Alkalihalophilus pseudofirmus: one gene and its partners. The protein of the gene in region 1 interacts with the protein of each later gene in a pairwise test. Links are inferred from orthologs where the notes say so. Each region holds a gene or a part of one and is shown in the gene's direction. Other genes may lie near its edges.

Region 1 (3,232 bases):
GCCCAATGTGCGCAGGGGCCATTGTACAGTCTCGGTTAGATCTTGTAGTATATGGTGCAGCAGACCCTAAGGCTGGCTGTGCAGGAACGTTAATGAACCTGCTGGACGAACCGCGATTTAATCATCGTGCAGAAGTGGTAAGCGGGTGTTTAGAAACAGAGTGTGGAGAAAGGCTTACCACCTTTTTTCGAAAGCTTAGAGCAAAAAGAAAGGAAGCGAAAAGAAATGGAGCTTCCTAATTCTTACACTTGCAATTTCTCCTCAAACAAACTATACTAGGAAATGCGTCAGTAAGACGCCTAACAACGTTATACAATTTGCCGTGCTAGGTGGGGAGGTAGCGGTGCCCTGTACCCGCAATCCGCTGTAGCGGGACTGAATCCCTTTCCGAGGTTTTGTCATCGTAAGGTCTGACCTAAGTAAGTGGTGTTGACGCTTGGGTTCCACGCAACGGAAACCCACGAACCCTGTCAGGTCCGGAAGGAAGCAGCAGTAAGTGGCCCCTTCCGTGTGCCGTGGAGCAGCCTGGGCCGAGCTAACTGCTTAGGTAACGCTTAGGGTGGCACTATCGAAGAAAGGTGCACGGTATTATATACATAAGATAACAACTGCTTTTGCGGTTGTTTTTTTATTGGGTTTTTTTATAGGTATCCCCCTTAAGATACTTTATTATCATCTTTTAAATCAGTATAATATGGAGTAGTAAGTGAAGAAGGAGTGGGAATCAATGAGCTATCAAGCATTATACCGCGTATGGCGTCCGCAGCAATTAAGAGATGTTGTTGGACAGGAACATATAACGAAAACGCTTCAAAATGCTTTATTGCAAAATAAGTTTTCCCACGCTTATTTGTTTTCAGGACCACGCGGGACAGGTAAAACAAGTGCTGCAAAAATCATTTCTAAAGCAATCAACTGCGAGAAGGCCCCCGTGGCAGAGCCGTGCAATGAATGTGCTGCCTGTAAAGGGATCACCTCAGGTGCAATTGTAGATGTGATGGAGATTGATGCAGCATCAAATAACGGAGTAGATGAAATTCGTGATATTAGGGATAAGGTTAAGTTTGCGCCTAATGAAGTGCCTTACAAGGTATACATCATCGATGAGGTTCACATGCTTTCTACTGGTGCATTTAATGCTTTATTGAAAACATTAGAAGAACCTCCTGGTCATGTTATCTTCATTTTAGCGACAACTGAACCTCATAAAATTCCGTTAACGATTATTTCAAGATGTCAGCGCTTTGACTTCAAACGAATCCCGAATACGGCCATTGTAGGACGGATGAATCAGATACTCTTGCATGATGGGATAGAAGTAGATGATGAGGCTCTGAATATGATCGCCCGAGCCGCTGATGGAGGAATGCGTGATGCATTGAGTTTGCTTGACCAAGCGATCTCTTATGCTGAAGGTCCGTTAACATTAGAAGATGTTCTAGCGATCACAGGCGCTGTCTCAGAACAAGTTTTAGTTAATTTGGTGGAAGCAGTGGCAAATAAAGATTCGGCGGTCGTTCTTGAATCACTTGATCAGCTTGTAAGAGATGGGAAAGAACCTGGCCGTATTTTAGAAGATCTTATCTACTACATGAGAGATTTGCTGTTATGTAAAACGGCTCCTGATTCGAAAGATTTATTAGAAAGAGCAGATTCGGGAGATATAGCTGTTTCTCTAAGCGAACAATTTGACTTCCCTTGGCTGTATCAAGCGATTGAGGTTTTGAATGGCTCGGTGCAAGAGATGAAATGGTCTACCCATCCGAAAGTGATTCTCGAGATGGCCTTAATAAGGTTAGTGAATCAGCGTCCAAGCGAATCTTCTGCCGGTAGTGAAGTTAAGTCAGAAACCGTTAAGCAGCTAGAGGCAAAAATTATTTCCCTTGAAAAAGTAGTGAAGCAGCTTCAAGCAGGAGGCGGTACCCCATCAACTATGGGGGATAGCGCACCTCAACAGTCGGTAAGACGGCCGAAAAAGCAAATTCCTCAAACGAGAGTAAATACATCTAAAGTAAAAGAGCTTCTTAAGGGAGCGAGTAAGCAGGAGCTTCAAAAGGTTACAGGGCAGTGGGGTTCTGTAATGGAACAAGTGAAAGCTCAAAATATTCCTGCACATGCCTGGTTGAGTGACAGCCGTCCAGTTGCAGCTGCTGAAGGCTTCATCCTTCTAGCGTTTCAAAATGAAATGCATCGTGATATGATGGATACAAAGTTCCGTCCATTTTTAGAAGAGGTGTTTCAGCAGATATTCTCCACTCAAGTGACCTTTATGACACTGCTTCAAACTCAGTGGGATAGGTTGAAGGAAGAGTATATGAAGGAACAGCGCGGGGGAGAGAGTGAGAGTGACCCTGTTGTAGACGAAGCACTCAAATTAGTAGGTGCAGATCTAGTCGAAATAATAGACGGTTAAAACAAGGAGGATCTTATTATGAAAAACATGGGTAGTATGATGAAGCAAATGCAAAAAATGCAAAAGCAAATGATGAAGGCGCAGGAAGAATTAAAAGAAAAGACAGTTGAAGCAACGGCTGGCGGCGGTATGGTGACAGTCATTGCTAGTGGAGATAAGCGTATTGTAGATGTGCAAATCTCTGAAGATGTTGTAGATCCAGATGATATTGATATGCTTCAAGATCTAATTCTAGCAGCTACAAATGAAGCATTGAAAAAAGTAGATGAGCTTGTTGAGCAAGATATGGGTAAATTCACAAAAGGAATGAACATCCCAGGAATGTTCTAGGAGGTTTTGCTTTGCAATATCCAGAACCAATCGCAAAGTTAATTGAAGGATTTATGAAACTGCCAGGTATCGGACCGAAAACGGCGAGCCGCCTGGCTTTCTTTGTTTTAGATATGAAGGAAGATGATGTCTTAGATTTCGCAAAAGCTCTTGTAAATGCTAAGCGGAATTTAACGTATTGCTCGGTTTGTCATAATATTACTGATACGGACCCTTGCCGTATATGTGAGGATAAACATCGAGATGATTCTATGGTTTGTGTTGTCCAAGAAGCGAAAGATGTGATCGCTATGGAAAAGATGAAGGAGTATCGTGGTCATTACCATGTCTTACATGGTGCGATCTCTCCAATGGACGGCATAGGACCTGAGGATGTCAAAATCCCAGAACTATTAAAGCGACTGCAAGACGACACCATTCAAGAGGTAATCATTGCTACCAACCCGACTATTGAAGGGGAAGCAACGGCGATGTATATATCGCGCCTGG
Region 2 (2,929 bases), 1.3 Mb from region 1 along the record:
ATAAATCCAGGCATGAGATGTTTTCTTGTTTGAGAAATGGTAAACAAGGGAATAGTACAAACAACGCTTCCCCTAAGCGAGATCATTTGACAAGGTCTATTGTTCATATTAAAATGTGTTAGCGAAATGAATATGGCAGGATTGTAACTGATTAGATCAGGCAAGACCTTGAGAAACGAATGGGGAGCACTAAGCTATCTTTATGCGTTTTTTTAGGTCTTTTTCTATTTCCTGAAAAAAAGCATCATTTCCAGTCATGTAATTAGTAATTATGAAATTAATTGAGAGGTGTATTTAACATGTTAAAAAAATTATTCGGACTAGATAAGAAGGAAGCAGCACCAGTTCAACCAACTCAAGAAATTGTTCACTCTCCAATGACGGGGAAATATGTTGCTATTGAAAATGTTCCAGACCCAACTTTTGCAGAGAAAATGATGGGTGACGGTGTTGCCGTGGAACCTGCTAATGGAACAGTTGTTGCTCCTGTATCAGGAGAAATCATGCAGGTTTTCCCGACAAAACATGCGATTGGAATCAAAACGCCAGGCGGAGCAGAGATCTTACTTCACATTGGTCTTGAAACGGTCAATATGAAAGGTGAAGGTTTCACAGCTCATGTTAAAGAAGGAGATAAAGTGAAAGTAGGAGATCCTTTAGTTGACTTTGACCTTGCACTTGTAAAAGAAAAAGCGGCAAGCATCATTACGCCAATTGTTGTTACAAATCAAGACGACCTAGATAGCGTCATCAAAGAAACAGCAACCGATGTGGTTGCAGGTGAAACTCCTCTTCTTACATTAAAGATGAAGGGCTAATCTTAAATTAATAGTTGAATAAGAAAAGTGAAGCCGTCAAACAGCTTCACTTTTTTTACATCTGCTCCCCTCATTTACCTGCAATGCCAAAGCATTCACTTTCGCTTTTCGTTTCATTTCGTTACAATGGTAGGGTGTTATTCGGATGATATATTGTTGATGGCGGATTAATTAGGGAGCATGATGATGAAGATTAATAAAGTGTTAAATAATAATGTAGTGGTCGTAAAAGAGGGGCAAGAAGAAATTATTGTTATGGGCTCTGGATTAGCTTTTGGTAAGCGGAAGAATGATTTAATTAACCCTGAGAAAATTGAGAAAGTGTTTGTCATGAAAGATAAGAATGAATATGAAAAATTTACTCAAATGCTCAATATGCTGCCTGAAGCACATATTTCTTTAGCTGAGCAAATCATTTCGTATGCCGAGAAGAAGTTAAAAGCCAGTCTAAATGAGCATGTTCATGTGGCTTTAGCCGATCATCTTTCGTTTGCCATTGAACGTATAAAACAGGGATTCAGCCTACATAATAAATTATTACACGAAATTAAAGCACTGTACCCTGCTGAATTTGATATTGGTAAATGGGCTGTCGACTTGGTTTTCGAAAAAACGGGTGTTCGATTACCGGAAGATGAAGCAGGACATTTAGCTCTTCACATTCATACAGCCAAGATGAATGCCTCTACCATGAATGAAGTGATGAATACAACCGTTATCCTTCATGAGCTCATTTCATTAATTGAAAATACACTGCAAGTCAAAGTTGAAGAAGACTCGATATCATATCAACGATTAATGACTCACTTAAATTTCGCTTTGAAACGAGTAGTAGAAAATGAACCGTTTCAAGATGTAGACCCAGACATGCATGCGCTTGTAAAGGAGAAATACAACAGATCCTATCAAACGGCCTTGCTGCTGAGAGATCATGTAAAGGATCGTTTGGAACAGGACCTTCCCTCATCAGAACTTGTTTATTTAACATTACACATTCAACGAATTGATAAAAAAGAACGAAGTTAAAGAAAAAAATAAGGTGTGATTGAATATGAAAGGGATTATATCCTTAGGTGAAGCATTAATTGATTTTATTCCATTAGACAAAGAGAATATCACTTATCAAAAAAGTCCTGGCGGTGCTCCGGCAAATGTGGCTGTTGCAGCAGCTAAATTAGGTGCGAAATCCACCTTTGTTGGTAAAGTTGGGCAAGATGTATTGGGAGAGTTCCTTAAAGAAACGTTGCAAAGCCACGGGGTAGATGTTACTTCTATGATCTTAACTGAGGAAGCAAGAACTGGAGTCGTTTTTGTAACGTTAGATGAATCGGGTGAGCGTAATTTCAGCTTTTATATTGATCCTAGTGCAGATCGTTTTCTTTCAATAGATAACTTAGATTCCGAGTTATTTACAGGACATAATGTTCTTCATTATGGGTCCATTTCAATGATTTCCGAGCCGAGCAGAAGTGCTACTCTACAAGCAGTAAAAATGGCTAAGGAGCAAAATATGATTGTGTCATATGACCCTAACTTAAGATTAGGGTTATGGCCGTCAGAAAAGGACGCGAGAGAAACGATTAGTTCAATGTTAAAAGAAGCAAGCATTGTGAAAATCTCAGACGAGGAACTTACATTTTTGACTGGTGAAACAGAACTTGAAGCAGGTATAAAAAAGCTTTCAAAGTACAACATTCCAGTGTTGCTTGTTACTTATGGCAGCAAGGGGAGTTATGTACATGTTGATAATGAAACGATTCATGTGCCGGCAATGAAAGTTGAAACAGTTGACACTACAGGAGCAGGGGATGCTTTTGTTTCAGGAATCTTATATCAACTGAGCGAAAGAAATACTGCTCTAGGAGAGATTGCTCTTGATCAGTGGAAGGAAATTGTTGAGTTTGCTTCGGTATCAGGGGCGCTTGCGGCTTCTACAAGAGGGGCAATGACTGCCCTTCCTACGCTTGATGAAGTGAAAGCTACATTACAAAAGTAGAGTGTGTGTCAGGTAATCTTAATGTATTTTTATGGAAAATAAGCCGATCGTAGCGTTGGCTGATCTAATTTTATAAGACAAAAGAAGGAGCTGTTCAACCTAGAACAGCTCTTTT
Region 3 (3,902 bases), 3.2 Mb from region 1 along the record:
CCAATTCCACCTATAATTGCACCGCCGACAATGACACCAAATGCGACAAAATAATCAATAATTAAATTTGCGAGAAGGTCACGATCCATATTGCTTTCCCACATCCTTTATCAGGTTGTCCTGACCATTTTATATACTATATAAATGAGGAATACGTTTTATGCTTGATCTGGTTAAATTACTAAAAACGAATGGGCTGACAAGATGAGTAGAAAATAGACATCGTTAAATAAAAATGCAAAGCTATGGTGTCTTAAATCGAATGCGTACTATAATAAAGAAGATAAATGAAACAAGATTATATAGGAGCTTTAGTTCGTTAAGAAAGAGAGAAGGTGAAACGGTGAACTTGCTTCATACAAATGTTTATAGTGAATACAGTTTGCTTTCCTCGACGAATCGTATTAAGGAGCTGGTGAGTAAAGCAAAAGAGACAGGTTTCACTGCGCTTGCATTAACAGACAAAGGGAATATGTTTGCGGCCGTCCCTTTTTATAAAGCCTGCTTGGAAACGGGGATCAAGCCTGTAATAGGTTTAGAGATACCTATTAAAGACAATGAGCACAGCGGTTCATTAAGACTGCTAGCTAAAAATACCACAGGATATAAGAGCTTATTAAAGATTTCGACCCTTCTTCAAACAGAGGACAACCTACGTGCTGGATTAGCACCCGATGACTTACGTTCGCGTATTAATGATTGCATCATCATTATTCCTTATGACAGTCCGATGCATCAATTGATCAAGGCAGGAGATGTAGAAGCAGCAAAAGAATGGTGTGTGCGCTGGATCACACGTTCCAAAAAAGAGGATTGGTATATCGACCTTGCTGGACATCCTGATAGAGAAAGTCACCATTGGGAAGCGGTTTCTCAATTTGCATCGCGCTTTAACTTGAAACTATGCGGGTCTAACCCTGTTCGATTTACAAGTAAGGAGCATTATGAAGCGTATGCGGCAGTTAGAGCGATACGTGAGGGGAAAACGATTCACCTTGAGGACGAGGGACACGCTGAAAGGTCATTTTATTTAAAGAGTAAAGAAGAGTTAAAGCAATCATTTTCGTTGGTTCCTGCTGCTTTAAGCGGGTTAGGAGAAATCGTTGAACAATGCAACATTACGATCGATTTAGACCAGCGTTATTTACCTGCCTATCCTTTTACAAAGAGTGAGCCTGCAAAAGAAGTGCTGAAAAAAGCATGCTTGGAGGGTGCTAACAAGAGGTTCAACCACACCATCACAGATGAGGTAAGAAGAAGGCTTGAAAAAGAATTAGCAGTCATTGACCAAATGGGATTCAATGATTACTTTTTAATCGTTGCAGATTTTATGCAACATGCAAGAAAACGAAACATGATGACAGGCCCGGGGCGAGGTTCTGCTGCAGGGTCTTTGACAGCTTATGTGTTATATATAACAGATGTAAATCCGCTGAAATACGATCTCTTATTTGAACGATTTCTTAATCCTGAACGAATTTCACTCCCAGATATTGATATTGATTTCCCAGATCATAGAAGAGATGAGGTTATTCAATATGTACAGGAGAAATACGGCTCAGATCATGTGGCGCAAATTGCTACGTTTGGTACGCTGGCAGCCAGGGCTGCGATAAGAGATACAGGAAAGGCACTCTCTTGTGACTCTTTTTTAATTGAAAAGGTTGCGAAACTCATCCCTTCAACACCTGGAATTACAATTAAAAAAGCAATGGAACAAGAGAGAGGGTTACAACAAATAAGAAATGATTCAGAGGATGCAAACAAACTCCTCACGATTGCAGAATCAATCGAAGGTCTGATGAGACATGTGTCTACTCACGCAGCAGGTGTCGTTATAAGTCCTGTTCCATTAACAGAGCTTGTCGCTTTGCAAAAAGGGCAAGGACCCGTTCGGTTGACGCAAGCAACGATGGGTATTGTAGAGGAAATTGGATTAGTGAAATTTGATTTTCTCGGATTACGTAATTTAACTTTGCTGGAGCGAGTTCTTTCTATTATAGAACAGGAATCAGGAAGAAGAGTGGATATTCATTCCATTCCTTGGGATGATGTGAAAGCCTATGAACTTTTAGCGAAGGGTGATACAACAGGAGTATTTCAGCTAGAGTCTCAGGGGATGAGAAGAGTCCTGCGCTCTCTTATGCCGACAGAATTTGAAGATATCGTGGCAGTGAATGCTCTCTACCGGCCGGGTCCGATGGATTATATTCAAGTGTATATTAACGGAAAACATAAGAAAGCCCCCATTAATGATATACATGAGGAATTAACTCCAATCCTTGGAAAAACATACGGCGTCATTGTTTATCAAGAACAAATTATGCAAATTGCTGTTAAAATGGCTGGCTTTTCACTAGCCCATGCTGACTTATTGAGACGAGCAATTAGTAAAAAAAACAAAGCCGATTTAGAAAAAAGCCGTGAAGATTTTCTAAAAGGTGCCAAAGAAAAAGGATATAACGAAGACATAGCGAATAAAGTATTTCAACTCATCGAACGATTTGCGAATTATGGGTTTAATAGAAGTCATGCTGTTGCATACAGTATGATCAGTTATCAACTTGCCTATTTGAAAGCCCATTTTCCGACTGCCTTTTATACAGCTTTACTATCGAGTGTATGGAATACCCCAGAAAAGCTGACGGAATTACTTCAAGAGACTAAAAAGAGGAAGATTGACATCATGCCTCCAAGTATCTCGAAAAGTGGTTTGTTGTTTACTCTTGAAGATCATGGCCACACTGTTCGTTTTGGCCTTCTGCCGGTTAGTCATGTAGGGGTGCAGGCGGCAAAGCATATCATTGATACAGCCAGAGAGGAGCCATATAAAGATTTATTTGATTACTGTGTGAGAGTTAATCAGCGCATCGTTAATCGGCGCGCTACTGAAAATTTAATCAAAGCTGGGGCCATGGATGAATGGGGGGAAGATCGTGCGACCCTCTTATATAACCTTGATCAAGCGTATTCTTTTGCTGAGAAAGTACTATCTTTCCAAGATGAAATGGCTGGCTTGTTTACGTTAGATATTGAAACCCCTCAGTATGAACACGTTGACTCTTTATCTCTGCAAGAAAAGCTTTCTTTTGAACAAGAAGCTCTTGGTGTCTATGTATCGGGGCATCCGATAGAGCAAGTAAGCGATGTGTTAGCTAAATATCAACGTGTGCCAATCGCAGATATGATTCAAGACCCAAAAGGTCAAGAGCGTAAACGATTGAGAATTGCAGGCATGGTGTCTAGCTTGAAAAAAATCACGACAAAAAAAGGAGATCCAATGGCCTTTTTGGAGGCTGCAGACGAATCTGGCCATTGTGAAGTGGTTGTTTTCCCAGATGTGTGGAAACAATACGGAACGATGATAAGAGAAGATGAGCTTCTTTTCATGGAAGGGTCATTTGATCATACACGTGACAAGCCTCAATTCCTCCTAAAAAGGAGTGTACTTGTTCAATCGATTGTCGCTTCAGCTCCTAAAGAAAAGGTGTTATACCTTAAATTAAAAGATCAATCGCTGCTGCCGGATGTAAAGAAACTGCTGATAGGTGATGAAGGGGCTACAAAAGTCATTACCTATTTGGAGAAGGAGAGACAAACAATACAGATGCAGCCTGTTTATGAGGTGGGGCCTAGCGAAGAGTGCATGAATCATTTAATGGAACTGCTTGGCAGGGAGCAAGTTGTGTTGAAATGACGCATCTTCCGTTTACACGATATGATAAATGAACCATATGAATAAGCGGTCTTAGATAAGGGGCTCGTAAAGGCTTTCAAGTAATTACCCCCTTGTTGATCGATTTAGTTTTGTTTATAATTAAGAATGATTTTGGTGGTCAGACCAATTTTCTGTTCTGTCGATCATGAAATTGGACAAGTGATAAAAATAAAAAAAACGGTCT

Evidence for each region. The genes of interacting proteins can lie anywhere in the genome.
Region 2: the proteins of dnaX (region 1) and licT interact in binary tests that used the Escherichia coli proteins (3 or more experiments, as listed by UniProt). The link is inferred for Alkalihalophilus pseudofirmus from one-to-one orthologs.
Region 3: the proteins of dnaX (region 1) and dnaE interact in binary tests that used the Escherichia coli proteins (3 or more experiments, as listed by UniProt). The link is inferred for Alkalihalophilus pseudofirmus from one-to-one orthologs.

What each region holds. Positions count from the first base shown.
Region 1 is NZ_CP117835.1:29,896-33,127, forward strand. Bases 107-3,070 are described here. They hold dnaX (DNA polymerase III subunit gamma/tau), read left to right. Parts: upstream 107-727; coding sequence 728-2,413; downstream 2,414-3,070. Other genes in these bases: tadA (tRNA adenosine(34) deaminase TadA), read left to right, coding at 107-239; PQ478_RS00135 (YbaB/EbfC family nucleoid-associated protein), read left to right, coding at 2,432-2,743; recR (recombination mediator RecR), read left to right, coding at 2,755-3,070. In the rest of the region: more of tadA, read left to right, coding at 1-106; more of recR, read left to right, coding at 3,071-3,232. UniProt on the Escherichia coli protein: Part of the beta sliding clamp loading complex, which hydrolyzes ATP to load the beta clamp onto primed DNA to form the DNA replication pre-initiation complex.
Region 2 is NZ_CP117835.1:1,313,226-1,316,154, forward strand. What follows is about bases 1-2,924. They hold licT (BglG family transcription antiterminator LicT), read left to right. Parts: upstream 1-1,004; coding sequence 1,005-1,844; downstream 1,845-2,924. Other genes in these bases: PQ478_RS06770 (PTS sugar transporter subunit IIA), read left to right, coding at 300-818; PQ478_RS06780 (carbohydrate kinase family protein), read left to right, coding at 1,870-2,814. UniProt on the Escherichia coli protein: Mediates the positive regulation of the beta-glucoside (bgl) operon by functioning as a transcriptional antiterminator. This is an RNA-binding protein that recognizes a specific sequence located just upstream of two termination sites within the operon.
Region 3 is NZ_CP117835.1:3,230,902-3,234,803, reverse strand. Bases 1-3,897 are described here. They hold dnaE (DNA polymerase III subunit alpha), read left to right. Parts: upstream 1-343; coding sequence 344-3,697; downstream 3,698-3,897. Other genes in these bases: ytrH (sporulation membrane protein YtrH), read right to left, coding at 1-89. UniProt on the Escherichia coli protein: DNA polymerase III is a complex, multichain enzyme responsible for most of the replicative synthesis in bacteria. This DNA polymerase also exhibits 3' to 5' exonuclease activity. The alpha chain is the DNA polymerase catalytic subunit.